DNA from 3 places in the Streptomyces sp. NPDC053431 genome. Region 1 is predicted to be linked to each of the others. Evidence: riboswitches for the same ligand, from Rfam matches in the RefSeq annotation. Region 1 holds a riboswitch; each other region holds the start of a gene.
What was found. A riboswitch is a leader RNA that binds a small molecule or an ion and turns the genes downstream of it on or off. The one in region 1 is predicted to bind thiamine pyrophosphate.

Region 1 (4,014 bases):
GCCGAGGGCCTGCGCGGGGGTGCCGGGCAGGGTCGGGTCGGGAGTGAAGAGCCACTCCAGCATCTCTTCGTCGCTGAAGCCGTCGTCCCGCAGAAGGGTCAGGGTCCCGGTGAGGCCCTTGACCACCTTGCCGTCCTGGATGAAGGCGGCCGGCACCTGGAGGATCTTCTCGCCGGGGCGCACTTCACGGCGGACGGCGATGAGCTGGCCCTCCTTGACCAGCTGCCGCACGCGGGTCACCTCGACGTCGAGCATTTCCGCGACGTCGGGGAGGTAGAGCCAGGCGGGGACGAGAGCATCGATCTTTGCGTCAATCTCGGTCACGGGACAAGCGTGCCATCCCGGACTGACAGTCGGTAGTCGGGCCCTACCGGACTGCCGCCTTCAGGGGTACGGAGGGGTCGGCGGCCTTCGCCGGGTCGAGGGGCGCCGCCTGCTCGATCAGCCTGCGCCCCTGGGCGAGGTCGCGGGGCCGGCCGACGGCGAGCAGCGCGACGAGCGCGTCCTCGCGCAGCCACAGCACGCTCCAGGCCTCGTCGGCGGGGTCGCCGCGCCAGAGCAGGGTGTCGGCGACGCCGTGGTGACCGGCGTACTGCACGAAGCGGCCGAACTGCTCGGACCAGAAGTAGGGCACCGGGTCGTAGGGCGTGCCGGGCGCGCCGAGGATGTCGGCCGCGACGGTGCGGGGCCCCTGGAGGGCGTTGTCCCAGTGGTGCACGAGGAGCCGCTCGCCGTAGCGGGCGGAGGGGAAGGAGGCGCAGTCGCCGACGGCGTAGACGTCGGGCAGCGAGGTGCGCAGGTGGTCGTCGGCGGTGAGCGCGCCGCTCGGGTCGAGGGCGACGCCGGAGTCCTCCAGCCAGCCGGTGGCGGGGCGGGCGCCGATGCCGACGACGACGGCGTCGGCGGGCAGTTCGCGCGGCGCGCCGGTGGCGCCGAAGTCCGTGGAGTCGGCGGTGAGGACCACCCGGCCCTCCTCGACGTGCTCCACGCGCGCGTGGAGCCGGAGTTCGGCGCCGCTCTCCGCGTACCAGGCGCCCATGGGGGCGGTGACCTCGGCGGGCAGGGCGCCGGCGAGCGGGCGGTCGGCGGCCTCGACGACCGTGACGGCGCAGCCGGCCTGGCGCGCGGCGGTGGCGAACTCGGCGCCGATCCAGCCGGCGCCGACGACGACGATGTCGTGGCGGCTCTCCAGGACGGGCTTGAGGCGGGCGGCGTCGTCGAGGGTGCGCAGCAGGTGGACGCCGGGGACGCCCTCGCTGCCGGGCAGGGTGAGCGGGTGGGCGCCGGTGGCGACGACGAGGGTGCCGTACGGGACGGGGCCGGCCTCGGTGTCGATCTCGTGGTCGGCGGCGCGCAGGCCGGTGACCTCGACGCCGAGGCGGAGCTCGACGTCGAGGGCCGCGAAGTCGACGTCGAAGGCGGAGTCCTCGGCCTTGCCGAGGAGGACCGCCTTGGAGAGCGGCGGGCGGTCGTAGGGCTGGTGGGGCTCGGCGCCGATGAGGGTGACGGGTCCGGTGAAGCCCTGTTCGCGGAGGGCGACGGCGGTCTGGACGCCCGCCATCCCGGCGCCCACGATCACGACGTGTCCTCCGGCCGGGCCGGGTGTCCGCCGCTCGTCCGCCGGTGCCTGCTGCTGCTCGCTCACCTGTGTCCGCCTCCGCTCGCTCACCGGACCACCTTACGCATCTGACGGATCGTCAGGAAGGGTGGGGTCTGTGGCGCTCCCCCCGCGGCGGTTAGTCTGGCCGCCGTAAAGCACTCGCGGGAGCCCGGACGACCGGGCTGAGAGGGAGGCTGTCCGGCCTCCGACCGTACGAACCTGATCCGGGTCATGCCGGCGAAGGGAGGGGCTGGACGCCCATGTCGCGTACACGCACATCCGACGTTCTCGTCATCGGGGGCGGCATCATCGGCCTGGTCACGGCCTGGCGGGCCGCGCAGCGCGGACTGCGCACCGCCGTGGCCGACCCCGAACCGGGCGGCGGGGCCGCCCGGGTGGCGGCGGGCATGCTCGCCGCCGTCACCGAACTCCACTACGGCGAGGAGACCCTGCTCGGGCTCAACCTCGAGTCCGCCCGCCGCTATCCCGGCTTCGTCGCCGAGCTCACCGAGGCCGCCGGTCACGACGTGGGCTACCGCGCCTGCGGCACCCTCGCCGTGGCGCTCGACGCCGACGACCGGGCCCACCTGCGGGAACTGCACGCCCTGCAGACCCGCTGCGGGCTTGCCTCGGAGTGGCTGAACGGCCGCGAGTGCCGCCGCCTGGAGCCCATGCTGGCGCCGGGCGTGCGCGGCGGACTGCGCGTGGACGGCGACCACCAGGTCGACCCGCGCCGGCTCGCCGACGCCCTGGTGACGGCCTGCGAGCGGGCCGGGGTGGTCTTCCACCGGGCCTTGGCGGAGCGCCTGACGGTGGTACGGGACCGGGCCCGCGGCGCGTCCCTCGCCGACGGCATCGAACTGGCCGCCGACCAGGTGGTGCTGGCCGCGGGCAGCCTGAGCGGCCGGCTCGACGGCGTGCCGGCGGAGGTGCTGCCGCCGGTGCGGCCGGTGAAGGGGCAGGTGCTGCGGCTGCGGGTGCCGCCCGCGTACGCCCCGTTCCTCTCCCGGACCGTCCGCGCGGTCGTCCGCGGCAGTCACGTCTACCTCGTGCCGCGCGAGAACGGCGAGCTGGTCGTGGGCGCCACCAGCGAGGAGCTCGGCTGGGACACCACCGTCACCGCCGGCGGGGTGTACGAGCTGCTGCGCGACGCGCACGAGCTGGTGCCCGGCATCACCGAGCTGCCGCTCACCGAGACCCGCGCCGGGCTGCGGCCCGGATCCCCCGACAACGCGCCGCTGCTCGGCCCCAGCGCCCTGCCCGGGCTGCACCTGGCCACCGGCCACTACCGCAACGGGGTCCTGCTGACCCCCGTCACCGGCGACGTCATGGCGGACGCGCTGACCACCGGCACGCTGCCGGAGGAGGCCCGCGCCTTCACCGCCCGCCGCTTCTCCCCCGCGCACCTGGAGCACGCATGAACGCCCCCCTGAACCAGCCCCCGAACGCCCCCGGCAGCGGGTCCGCGACCGACTCCGCCGACCCCGACTCCGCGCACGCCTCCGCGCACGCCTCCGCCCACGTCTCCGCCGGCGCCTCCGTCAACGTCTCCGTCAACGTCTCCGTGAACGGCGAGGCCCGGACGCTGACCGGCCCCGTCTCGCTCGCCGACCTCGTGGCGACCCTCACCCAGGCGCCCTCCGGCGTGGCCGCCGCGCTCAACGAGACCGTGGTGCCACGGGGCGAGTGGGCGACGACCGTGCTCGGCGAGGGCGACCGGGTCGAGGTCCTGACCGCGGTGCAGGGAGGCTGAGCGCGATGTCCGACGACGTCCTGCTGCTCGGCGGCACCGAGTTCTCGTCCCGCCTGATCATGGGCACGGGCGGGGCGCCCAGCCTCGACGTGCTCGAACGCTCCCTCGTCGCGAGCGGTACGGAGCTGACCACGGTCGCCATGCGCCGGCTGGACCCCGGGGTGCGCGGCTCGGTCCTGTCGGTCCTGGAGCGGCTCGGCATCCGCGTGCTGCCGAACACCGCGGGCTGCTTCACGGCCGGCGAGGCGGTGCTCACGGCCCGGCTGGCCCGGGAGGCCCTGGGCACGAACTGGATCAAGCTGGAGGTCATCGCCGACGAGCGGACGCTGCTGCCGGATCCGGTGGAGCTGCTCGACGCGGCGGAGACCCTCGTCGACGAGGGCTTCGTCGTCCTCCCGTACACGAACGACGACCCGGTCGTCGCCCAGAAGCTGGAGGACGTCGGCTGCGCGGCGATCATGCCGCTGGGCTCGCCGATCGGCTCCGGCCTCGGCATCCGCAACCCGCACAACTTCCAGCTGATCGTGGAGCGGGCCGGGGTGCCGGTGATCCTGGACGCCGGGGCCGGGACGGCCTCGGACGCGGCGCTGGCCATGGAGCTGGGCTGCGCGGCGGTGATGCTCGCCTCCGCGGTGACCCGCGCCCAGGAACCGGTCCTCAT
Region 2 (4,014 bases), on a different contig from region 1:
ATCTCGGCATCAAGGACATGGGCACGCTGCTGCCGGGCCACGGCGGCATCATGGACCGGCTGGACTCGTTGCTGCCGACGGCGCCGGTGGTGTGGCTGCTGCTGGTGGCGTTCGTGGGCAGCGGCTGAGCGGATCTCCCGGTTGCACGGAAGGGCCCCCGGCCCGGCACGTCAGGTGCCGGCCCGGGGGCCCTTTCCCGTTCCGCCCGGCGGGTCAGCGGTCGGGGTTGATCCAGGTTCGAGTGAGTCGCCGATCGGCCGATCCGGCGGGCGCGCCTTTCCCGGAGGCGGGGTCTGCCCGGCGGGGCAGGACGTCGCGCCGTCGGGCGAGCCGCCGCCGGTCGCCAGGGCCTCCGGCTTCGCGGCCCTTGCCGGCCCCTCCCGGTCGGCGGATCGTGGAAAGGGCAGAGCCCGCGGCGGAGTCACCGAGCCGTCTCCGGGCTGTCCGAAGTGACCTGAGACGCGCCCGAGCGGCGGTAACGGACACCTCACAAGCTTCTGCCCCGGCCCACCGGCTTCCGTCTGCGACACTGGTAGCACCATGCCCAAGCCCGGAGAACTCACTTTCGTCGCCCCGCGCGGAGCCAAGCAGCCGCCGCGGCACCTCGCCGACCTCTCGCCCGCCGAGCGCAAGGAGGCGGTCGCCGCGATCGGCGAGAAGCCGTTTCGCGCCAAGCAGCTGTCCACGCACTACTTCGCGCGGTACGCGCACGACCCCGCGGAGTGGACCGACATCCCGGCCGCCTCGCGCGAGAAGCTCGCGGGGGAGCTGCTGCCCGATCTGATGTCGGTGGTGCGGCACGTCTCCTGTGACGACGACACCACCCGCAAGACGCTGTGGCGGCTGCACGACGGCACCCTCGTGGAGTCGGTGCTCATGCGCTACCCGGACCGGGTGACCATGTGCATCTCCTCGCAGGCGGGCTGCGGCATGAACTGTCCGTTCTGCGCCACCGGGCAGGCCGGGCTCGACCGGAACCTGTCGACCGCCGAGATCGTGCACCAGATCGTCGACGGCATGCGTGCCCTGCGGGACGGCGAGGTGCCCGGCGGGCCCGCGCGGCTGTCCAACATCGTCTTCATGGGCATGGGCGAGCCGCTCGCCAACTACAAGCGGGTCGTCGGCGCGATCCGGCGGCTGACGGACCCCGAGCCGGACGGGCTCGGTCTGTCGCAGCGCGGCATCACCGTGTCCACGGTCGGTCTGGTGCCGGCGATGCTGCGGTTCGCCGACGAGGGCTTCAAGTGCCGGCTCGCCGTCTCGCTGCACGCGCCGGACGACGAGCTGCGGGACACGCTGGTGCCGGTGAACACGCGCTGGAAGGTCCGCGAGGTCCTCGACGCGGCCTGGGAGTACGCGGAGAAGTCGGGCCGCCGGATCTCCATCGAGTACGCCCTGATCCGCGACATCAACGACCAGGCCTGGCGCGGGGACCTCCTCGGCCGGCTGCTCAAGGGCAAGCGGGTGCACGTCAACCTGATCCCGCTGAACCCGACGCCCGGCTCCAAGTGGACCGCGTCCCGTCCCGAGGACGAGAAGGCGTTCGTCGAGGCCATCGCCGCCCACGGCGTGCCCGTCACCGTCCGCGACACCCGCGGCCAGGAGATCGACGGCGCCTGTGGACAGCTGGCCGCCGCCGAACGCTGACCTTGTAGTCTGAGCTCGAACACATCTGCATATTCCGACAGGGGAGCGCCACAGCGCTGAGAGTGCGGCACCGTCAGGCCGCAGACCCTCTGAACCTCGCCCAGGTCATTCTGGGTAGGAAGTTCGGTCGTACCTCGAGCTGTTGCGCCCTGCCCGCGTCCGCCGCCCGGACGCGGGCAGGGCCGCGTCTCTTCCTGGTCACACCCAGGAGGAAGTCCACGTGACCACCAAGAAGGCCGCCGCCGCCGCGCTCGTCGCGGCGCTCGGCGTCACCACCCTCGCCGCCTGCGGCGGCGGGAACGGCGGCAAGGACAAGGCCGACGGCGCGTCGCCCGCGCCGAAGACCGTGACCCTGGTCAGCCACGACTCCTTCAACGCCTCCAAGGAGGTGCTGGCGGAGTTCACCCGGCAGACCGGCTTCACGGTCAAGGTCCTCAAGAGCGGCGACGCCGGCGAGGCCGTCAACAAGGAGATCCTGACCAAGGGCTCCCCGCAGGGCGACGTCTTCTTCGGCGTCGACAACACCCTGCTGTCCCGCGCCCTCGACAACGGCATCTTCACGCCGTACGAGGCCAAGGGCCTGGAGCGGGTGCCGGCGGCGCTGCAGCTCGACAAGGAGCACCGGGTCACCCCGATCGACACCGGCGACATCTGCGTCAACTACGACAAGAAGTACTTCGCCGACAAGAAGCTGGCCCCGCCGCAGACCTTCGACGACCTGGCCGAGCCGGCGTACAAGGATCTGCTCGTCGTCGAGAACCCCGAGCGTTCCTCCCCGGGCCTGGGCTTCCTGCTGGGTACGGCCGCGAAGTACGGCGACGCCGGCTGGCCGGACTACTGGAAGAAGCTCAAGGCCAACGGCGTGAAGACCGTCGACAGCTGGGAGCTCGCCTACAACCAGGAGTTCTCCGGGTCGGCCGGCGGCAAGCAGGCCAAGGGCGACCGTCCGCTCGTCGTCTCGTACGCCTCCTCCCCGCCGGTCGAGGTGCTCTACGCGCAGCCGCAGCCCAAGGTGGCCCCGACCGGTGTGTCCACCGGCACCTGCTTCCGGCAGACCGAGTTCGCCGGCCTCCTGAACGGGGCGAAGAACCCCGAGGGCGGCAAGGCGCTGATCGACTTCCTGATCTCCAAGAAGTTCCAGGACGACATGCCGCTGCAGATGTTCGTCAACCCGGTCGCCAACGACGCCACCCTGCCGGAGCTGTTCACCAAGCACGGCGTGGTGATCGACAAGCCGGAGACCATGGCGCCCGACAAGATCGCCCAGAACCGCGACCAGTGGATCGAGCAGTGGACCTCGCTCGTCCTGAAGTAGGCCGGGAAGGCACCCCGGCGGTCCGCGTCCGCGCGGACCGCCGGGGTGCGGTGGCGCGGCCGGCCCTCATGGTGCTGCCGGTCGCGTTCTTCGCGGTCTTCTTCGCCTGGCCCGTCGTCTCGATCGTCGAGCGCGGGCTCAGGCCGGAGGGGCACTGGGAGCTCGGCCGTTTCGGCGAGACGCTGACCCGGCCGGACATCCTCGACGTGCTGTGGTTCACGCTGTGGCAGGCGCTCGCCTCCACGGCGCTGACCCTGCTCGTGGCCCTGCCCGGCGCGTACGTCTTCGCCCGTCTCGACTTCCCCGGGAAGCGGATCCTGCGGGCCGTCGTCACCGTGCCGTTCGTGCTGCCCACGGTCATGGTCGGCACGGCGTTCCTCGCCCTCGTCGGGCGGCGCGGGCTGCTCGACGCGTGGTGGGGCGTGCGGCTCGACACCACGGTGTGGGCCATCCTCATCGCCCATGTCTTCTTCAACTACGCCGTCGTCGTGCGCACCGTCGGCGGCCTGTGGTCCCAGCTCGACCCACGCCAGGAAGAGGCCGCGCGGGTGCTCGGCGCCTCCCGCTGGCGGGCCTGGCGCACGGTGACGCTGCCCGCGCTCGGTCCGGCCGTCGCGGCCGCGGCGCTCATGGTGTTCCTGTTCACCGCGAGCTCCTTCGGCATCGTGCAGATCCTCGGCGGCCCCGCGTACTCCACCCTGGAGACGGAGATCTACCGGCAGACCGCCGACCGGCTCCAGCTGTCCACGGCCGCCGTCCTCACGATGGTGCAGTTCGTCGCGGTCGGCGTGATCCTCGCCGTGCACGCGCGGACCGTACGGCGCCGGGAGACCGCCCTGAAGCTGGTCCCGGCCGAGCGCACCGCCCGCCGGCCGCGCGGCGCCGGTCAGTGGGCGCTCCTCGGGGCCGTGCTGCTGTCGATCGCGCTGCTGATCCTGGCCCCGCTGGGGGTCCTCGTCGAGCGCTCCTTCGCCACCCCGGCCGGCTACGGCCTCGACTACTACCGGGCGCTGCAGCACGTCGACGACAACGGCACCTTCCTCGTGCCGATG
Region 3 (4,014 bases), on a different contig from region 1:
GGGCCCCGACGACGAGTTGGCGCGCGCCAGGGCGGCCTGGTGCCAGGCGCTCCTGGAGCGCGGGATCCTGCCCTTTCTCCGCGACGCCCTCGCCGTACCGCCGCAGAGGGAGCGGTCGACGCCGCCCCCGGCCGGCCGCATACCGAAGGTCGGGTACAGCGGCCCGGACTTCACCAGCCCCAACGCGGGCGATCCGGCACCCCGCCCGACGTACATGAGCCCCGACTTCACGAGCCCGGACTTCGGCCCGCCGGAGCGACGGTCCGAGTGACCCTCAGGGGGCGCTCGGGTACCGGAGGCGACGGCCCGCGACTCCCCCGAGGGTCGCGGGCCGCCACCGGTCGGCGGGACGGGCTCAGTCCGCCATCGGGAGGTAGACCCGGTTGCCGGACGCCGCGAACTCGGCCGACTTCGCGGCCATGCCCGCCTCGATCTCGTCCGCCTTCAGGTCGCCGCCGTGCTCACGGCGGATGTCCTGCGAGATCTTCATCGAGCAGAACTTCGGGCCGCACATCGAGCAGAAGTGCGCCGTCTTCGCGGGCTCGGCCGGCAGCGTCTCGTCGTGGAACTCACGCGCCGTGTCCGGGTCCATCGCCAGGTTGAACTGGTCCTCCCAGCGGAACTCGAACCGCGCGTCGGACAGGGCGTCGTCCCACTCCTGCGCGCCCGGGTGGCCCTTGGCCAGGTCCGCCGCGTGCGCCGCGATCTTGTACGTGATGACGCCGGTCTTCACGTCGTCCTTGTTCGGCAGGCCCAGGTGCTCCTTGGGCGTGACGTAGCAGAGCATCGCCGTGCCCCACCAGGCGATCATCGCCGCGCCGATGCCCGAGGTGATGTGGTCGTACGCCGGGGCGACGTCCGTGGTCAGCGGGCCGAGCGTGTAGAACGGCGCCTCCTCGCAGATCTCCTGCTGGAGGTCGATGTTCTCCTTGATCTTGTGCATCGGGACGTGACCCGGGCCCTCGATCATCGTCTGCACGTTGTGGCGCTTGGCGATGGTGTTGAGCTCGCCCAGGGTCTTCAGCTCGGCGAACTGCGCCGCGTCGTTGGCGTCCGCGATCGAGCCGGGCCGCAGGCCGTCGCCGAGCGAGTACGTGACGTCGTACGCCGCGAGGATCTCGCAGAGCTCCTCGAAGTTCGTGTAGAGGAAGTTCTCCTTGTGGTGCGCGAGACACCAGGCTGCCATGATCGAGCCGCCGCGGGAGACGATGCCGGTCTTGCGGCGGGCGGTGAGCGGCACGTACGGCAGCAGCACGCCGGCGTGCACGGTCATGTAGTCGACGCCCTGCTCGGCCTGCTCGATGACCGTGTCCTTGTAGATCTCCCAGGTCAGCTCCTCGGCCTTGCCGTCGACCTTCTCCAGGGCCTGGTAGAGCGGCACGGTGCCGATCGGCACGGGGGAGTTGCGCAGCACCCACTCGCGGGTGGTGTGGATGTTGCGGCCGGTGGACAGGTCCATGACCGTGTCGGCGCCCCACTTGGTCGCCCAGGTCATCTTCTCCACCTCCTCCTCGATGGAGGAGGTCACCGCGGAGTTGCCGATGTTGGCGTTGACCTTCACCAGGAACCGCTTGCCGATGATCATCGGCTCGATCTCCGGGTGGTTCACGTTGGCCGGAAGCACGGCGCGGCCGGCCGCGATCTCCTCCCGTACCACCTCGGGGGAGACGTTCTCGCGGATCGCGACGTACTCCATCTCCGGCGTGATCTCGCCACGGCGGGCGTACGCGAGCTGCGTGACGGCCGCGCCGTCCCGGCCCCGGCGGGGCAGCCGCGGACGGCCCGGGAAGACCGCGTCGAGGTTCTTCAGCCCGCCGCCGCGGGGCGAGGTGTGCTTGATGCCGTCGTCCTCGGGGCGGACGGGACGGCCCGGGTACTCCTCGGTGTCGCCGCGCGCGATGATCCAGTTCTCGCGCAGGGGCGGCAGGCCGCGCCGGACGTCGGTGTCGATGGTCGGGTCGGTGTACGGACCGGACGTGTCGTACAGCGTCACGTCCTTGCCGTTGGTGAGGTGCACCTGGCGGACGGGCACCCGGATGTCGGGGCGGGAGCCCTCGACGTATCCCTTGTGCCAACCCGGCGTGCGCTCGCCCTGGCCGTTCTGGCCGTCCGCCCGGTCGGAGGCAGGCGTGCGTGCATCCTGAATGGTCATGAGACCGAATCTCCCTACGCCGGCATTACCCGGTAACAGGTTCGGCGGTCGGCGCAGCCTCCTCCCGTACGTACATCGGTACGCGCGTACGGTGATCAGCGCCCTCTCAGCCCGGTGCTCCGAGCTCCCGCGTGTGCAAAGGTGCCACCACGCTAGCGTCATGTCGGCCGTGCTGAACAGTGGGGCCCCGAGTGTTCTTGCGATGATCGGTCGGTGACTTCGACGCATCAGCCCCACGATCCCCACGACCACGGGCCCGGCAACGGGCACGACCACGGGCCTGGGCAGGGCCGCGGGGGCGGGACCGACGGTCACGGGCACAGTCATGCGCACAGCCACGGGCCCGCCGCACCGGTCTCCCGGCATCTGCGGAAGGTCATCGCGGCGATCCTCATCCCGTTCGCGACCGCCGTGGTCGTCGGGCTCCTGGTGCTGTGGCCGGGCAGCACCCCCACGCACCAGCGCACGGGCGTCGGTTTCGACCGGCAGACCGAGCAGGGCCGGGTCACCCGCGTCCTGCACGTCGACTGCAAGGACGTGAACGTCGCCCAGGTCCCGCCGACCGGCGACACCTCCACCCCGGAGGGGCGGGAGGCGGTCAACGGGCAGCAGGGGCAGTGCGAGAAGGCGACCGTCATGGTCACCACCGGCCCGGAGAAGGGCCGTACCTTCACCGAGATCGTGCAGCCGGACGCGCCCCGTCAACTCCACGAAGGACAGGGCGTGGTGGTGGCGTACGCCCCCGACGCCCCGCACGACCTGCAGTACTCGGTCACCGACGTGAACCGGAAGCTGCCGCTCTACGTGCTGGCGGGCATCTTCGCGCTCGCGGTGGTGATCGTCGGCCGGATGCGCGGCGTGATGGCGCTGATCGCCCTCGCCGTGAGCTTCCTGGTGCTGTCCTTCTTCATCCTGCCGGCGATCATCCAGGGGTCGAATCCGCTGCTGGTCGCCATCGTCGGCGCGAGCGCGATCATGCTGATCGCGCTCTACATGTGCCACGGCCTGTCGGCCCGTACCTCGGTGGCGGTACTGGGCACGCTGGTGTCGCTGCTGCTGATCGGGCTGCTCGGCTCGTTCTTCATCGGCTGGGCCTCGCTCACCGGCAACACCGACGACAACACCGGTCTCATCCACGGGCTCTACCCGGAGATCGACATGTCCGGTCTGCTGCTCGCCGGGGTCATCATCGGTTCGCTGGGCGTGCTCGACGACGTGACCGTCACCCAGACCTCGGCGGTGTGGGAGCTGCACCAGGCGGATCCCCGCATGGGGCCGCGGGCGCTCTACCGGGCCGGCATCCGGATCGGCCGCGACCACATCGCCTCGGTGGTGAACACCCTGGTCCTCGCCTACGCCGGCGCGGCGCTGCCGCTGATGCTGCTCTTCTCGATCGCGCAGAGCAGCGTGGGGACGGTGGCCAACAGCGAGCTGGTCGCGGAGGAGATCGTCCGCACGCTGATCGGATCGATCGGTCTGGTCGCCTCGGTGCCGGTCACCACCGGCCTCGCGGCGCTGGTGGTGTCGGCCGACCGTCCGGAGGCCGGACAGCAGCGCCCGGGCCGGGGCGGACGCCGCCGCCGCGCGAAGTGACGCGGGCTCAGCCGGCGTTCTCCTCGGCCAGGATGCGCCCGAGCGCCGCCTCCAGGCTGTCCTCGAAGTCACCCAGGGTCTGTTCCTGACCGAGCGGCACGAGCTTGTCCGTACGGTCGAGGAAGGCGACCAGCGGCGGCGCGCTCGCCCGGAACAGCGCGCGGTCGGCGCCGACCTGAAGCCGGATGATCACGTCGGACAGCGCTTCGGGATCGGTCGGGGCGATGTGGACGTCACCGTCGCCGCTGGGGCGGGCGATCCCGTCGAGC

Region 2: another riboswitch for thiamine pyrophosphate. It lies ahead of ACIGXE_RS21925 (thiamine ABC transporter substrate binding subunit); the one in region 1 lies ahead of thiO (glycine oxidase ThiO).
Region 3: another riboswitch for thiamine pyrophosphate. It lies ahead of thiC (phosphomethylpyrimidine synthase ThiC); the one in region 1 lies ahead of thiO (glycine oxidase ThiO).

The regions. Positions count from the first base shown of each region.
Region 1 is NZ_JBITXX010000001.1:942,206-946,219, reverse strand. It holds gene ACIGXE_RS04180 (Rv2175c family DNA-binding protein) at 1-324, opposite strand, end outside; gene ACIGXE_RS04175 (NAD(P)/FAD-dependent oxidoreductase) at 368-1,645, opposite strand; TPP riboswitch at 1,752-1,863, shown strand; gene thiO (glycine oxidase ThiO) at 1,861-3,021, shown strand; gene thiS (sulfur carrier protein ThiS) at 3,018-3,353, shown strand; gene ACIGXE_RS04160 (thiazole synthase) at 3,359-4,014, shown strand, end outside.
Region 2 is NZ_JBITXX010000009.1:105,682-109,695, reverse strand. It holds gene ACIGXE_RS21935 (phosphatidate cytidylyltransferase) at 1-128, shown strand, start outside; gene rlmN (23S rRNA (adenine(2503)-C(2))-methyltransferase RlmN) at 541-1,647, shown strand; TPP riboswitch at 1,677-1,786, shown strand; gene ACIGXE_RS21925 (thiamine ABC transporter substrate binding subunit) at 1,868-2,962, shown strand; gene ACIGXE_RS21920 (ABC transporter permease) at 3,031-4,014, shown strand, end outside.
Region 3 is NZ_JBITXX010000003.1:201,001-205,014, forward strand. It holds gene ACIGXE_RS10360 (hypothetical protein) at 1-271, shown strand, start outside; gene thiC (phosphomethylpyrimidine synthase ThiC) at 356-2,152, opposite strand; TPP riboswitch at 2,147-2,293, opposite strand; gene ACIGXE_RS10370 (YibE/F family protein) at 2,366-3,745, shown strand; gene ACIGXE_RS10375 (SsgA family sporulation/cell division regulator) at 3,753-4,014, opposite strand, start outside.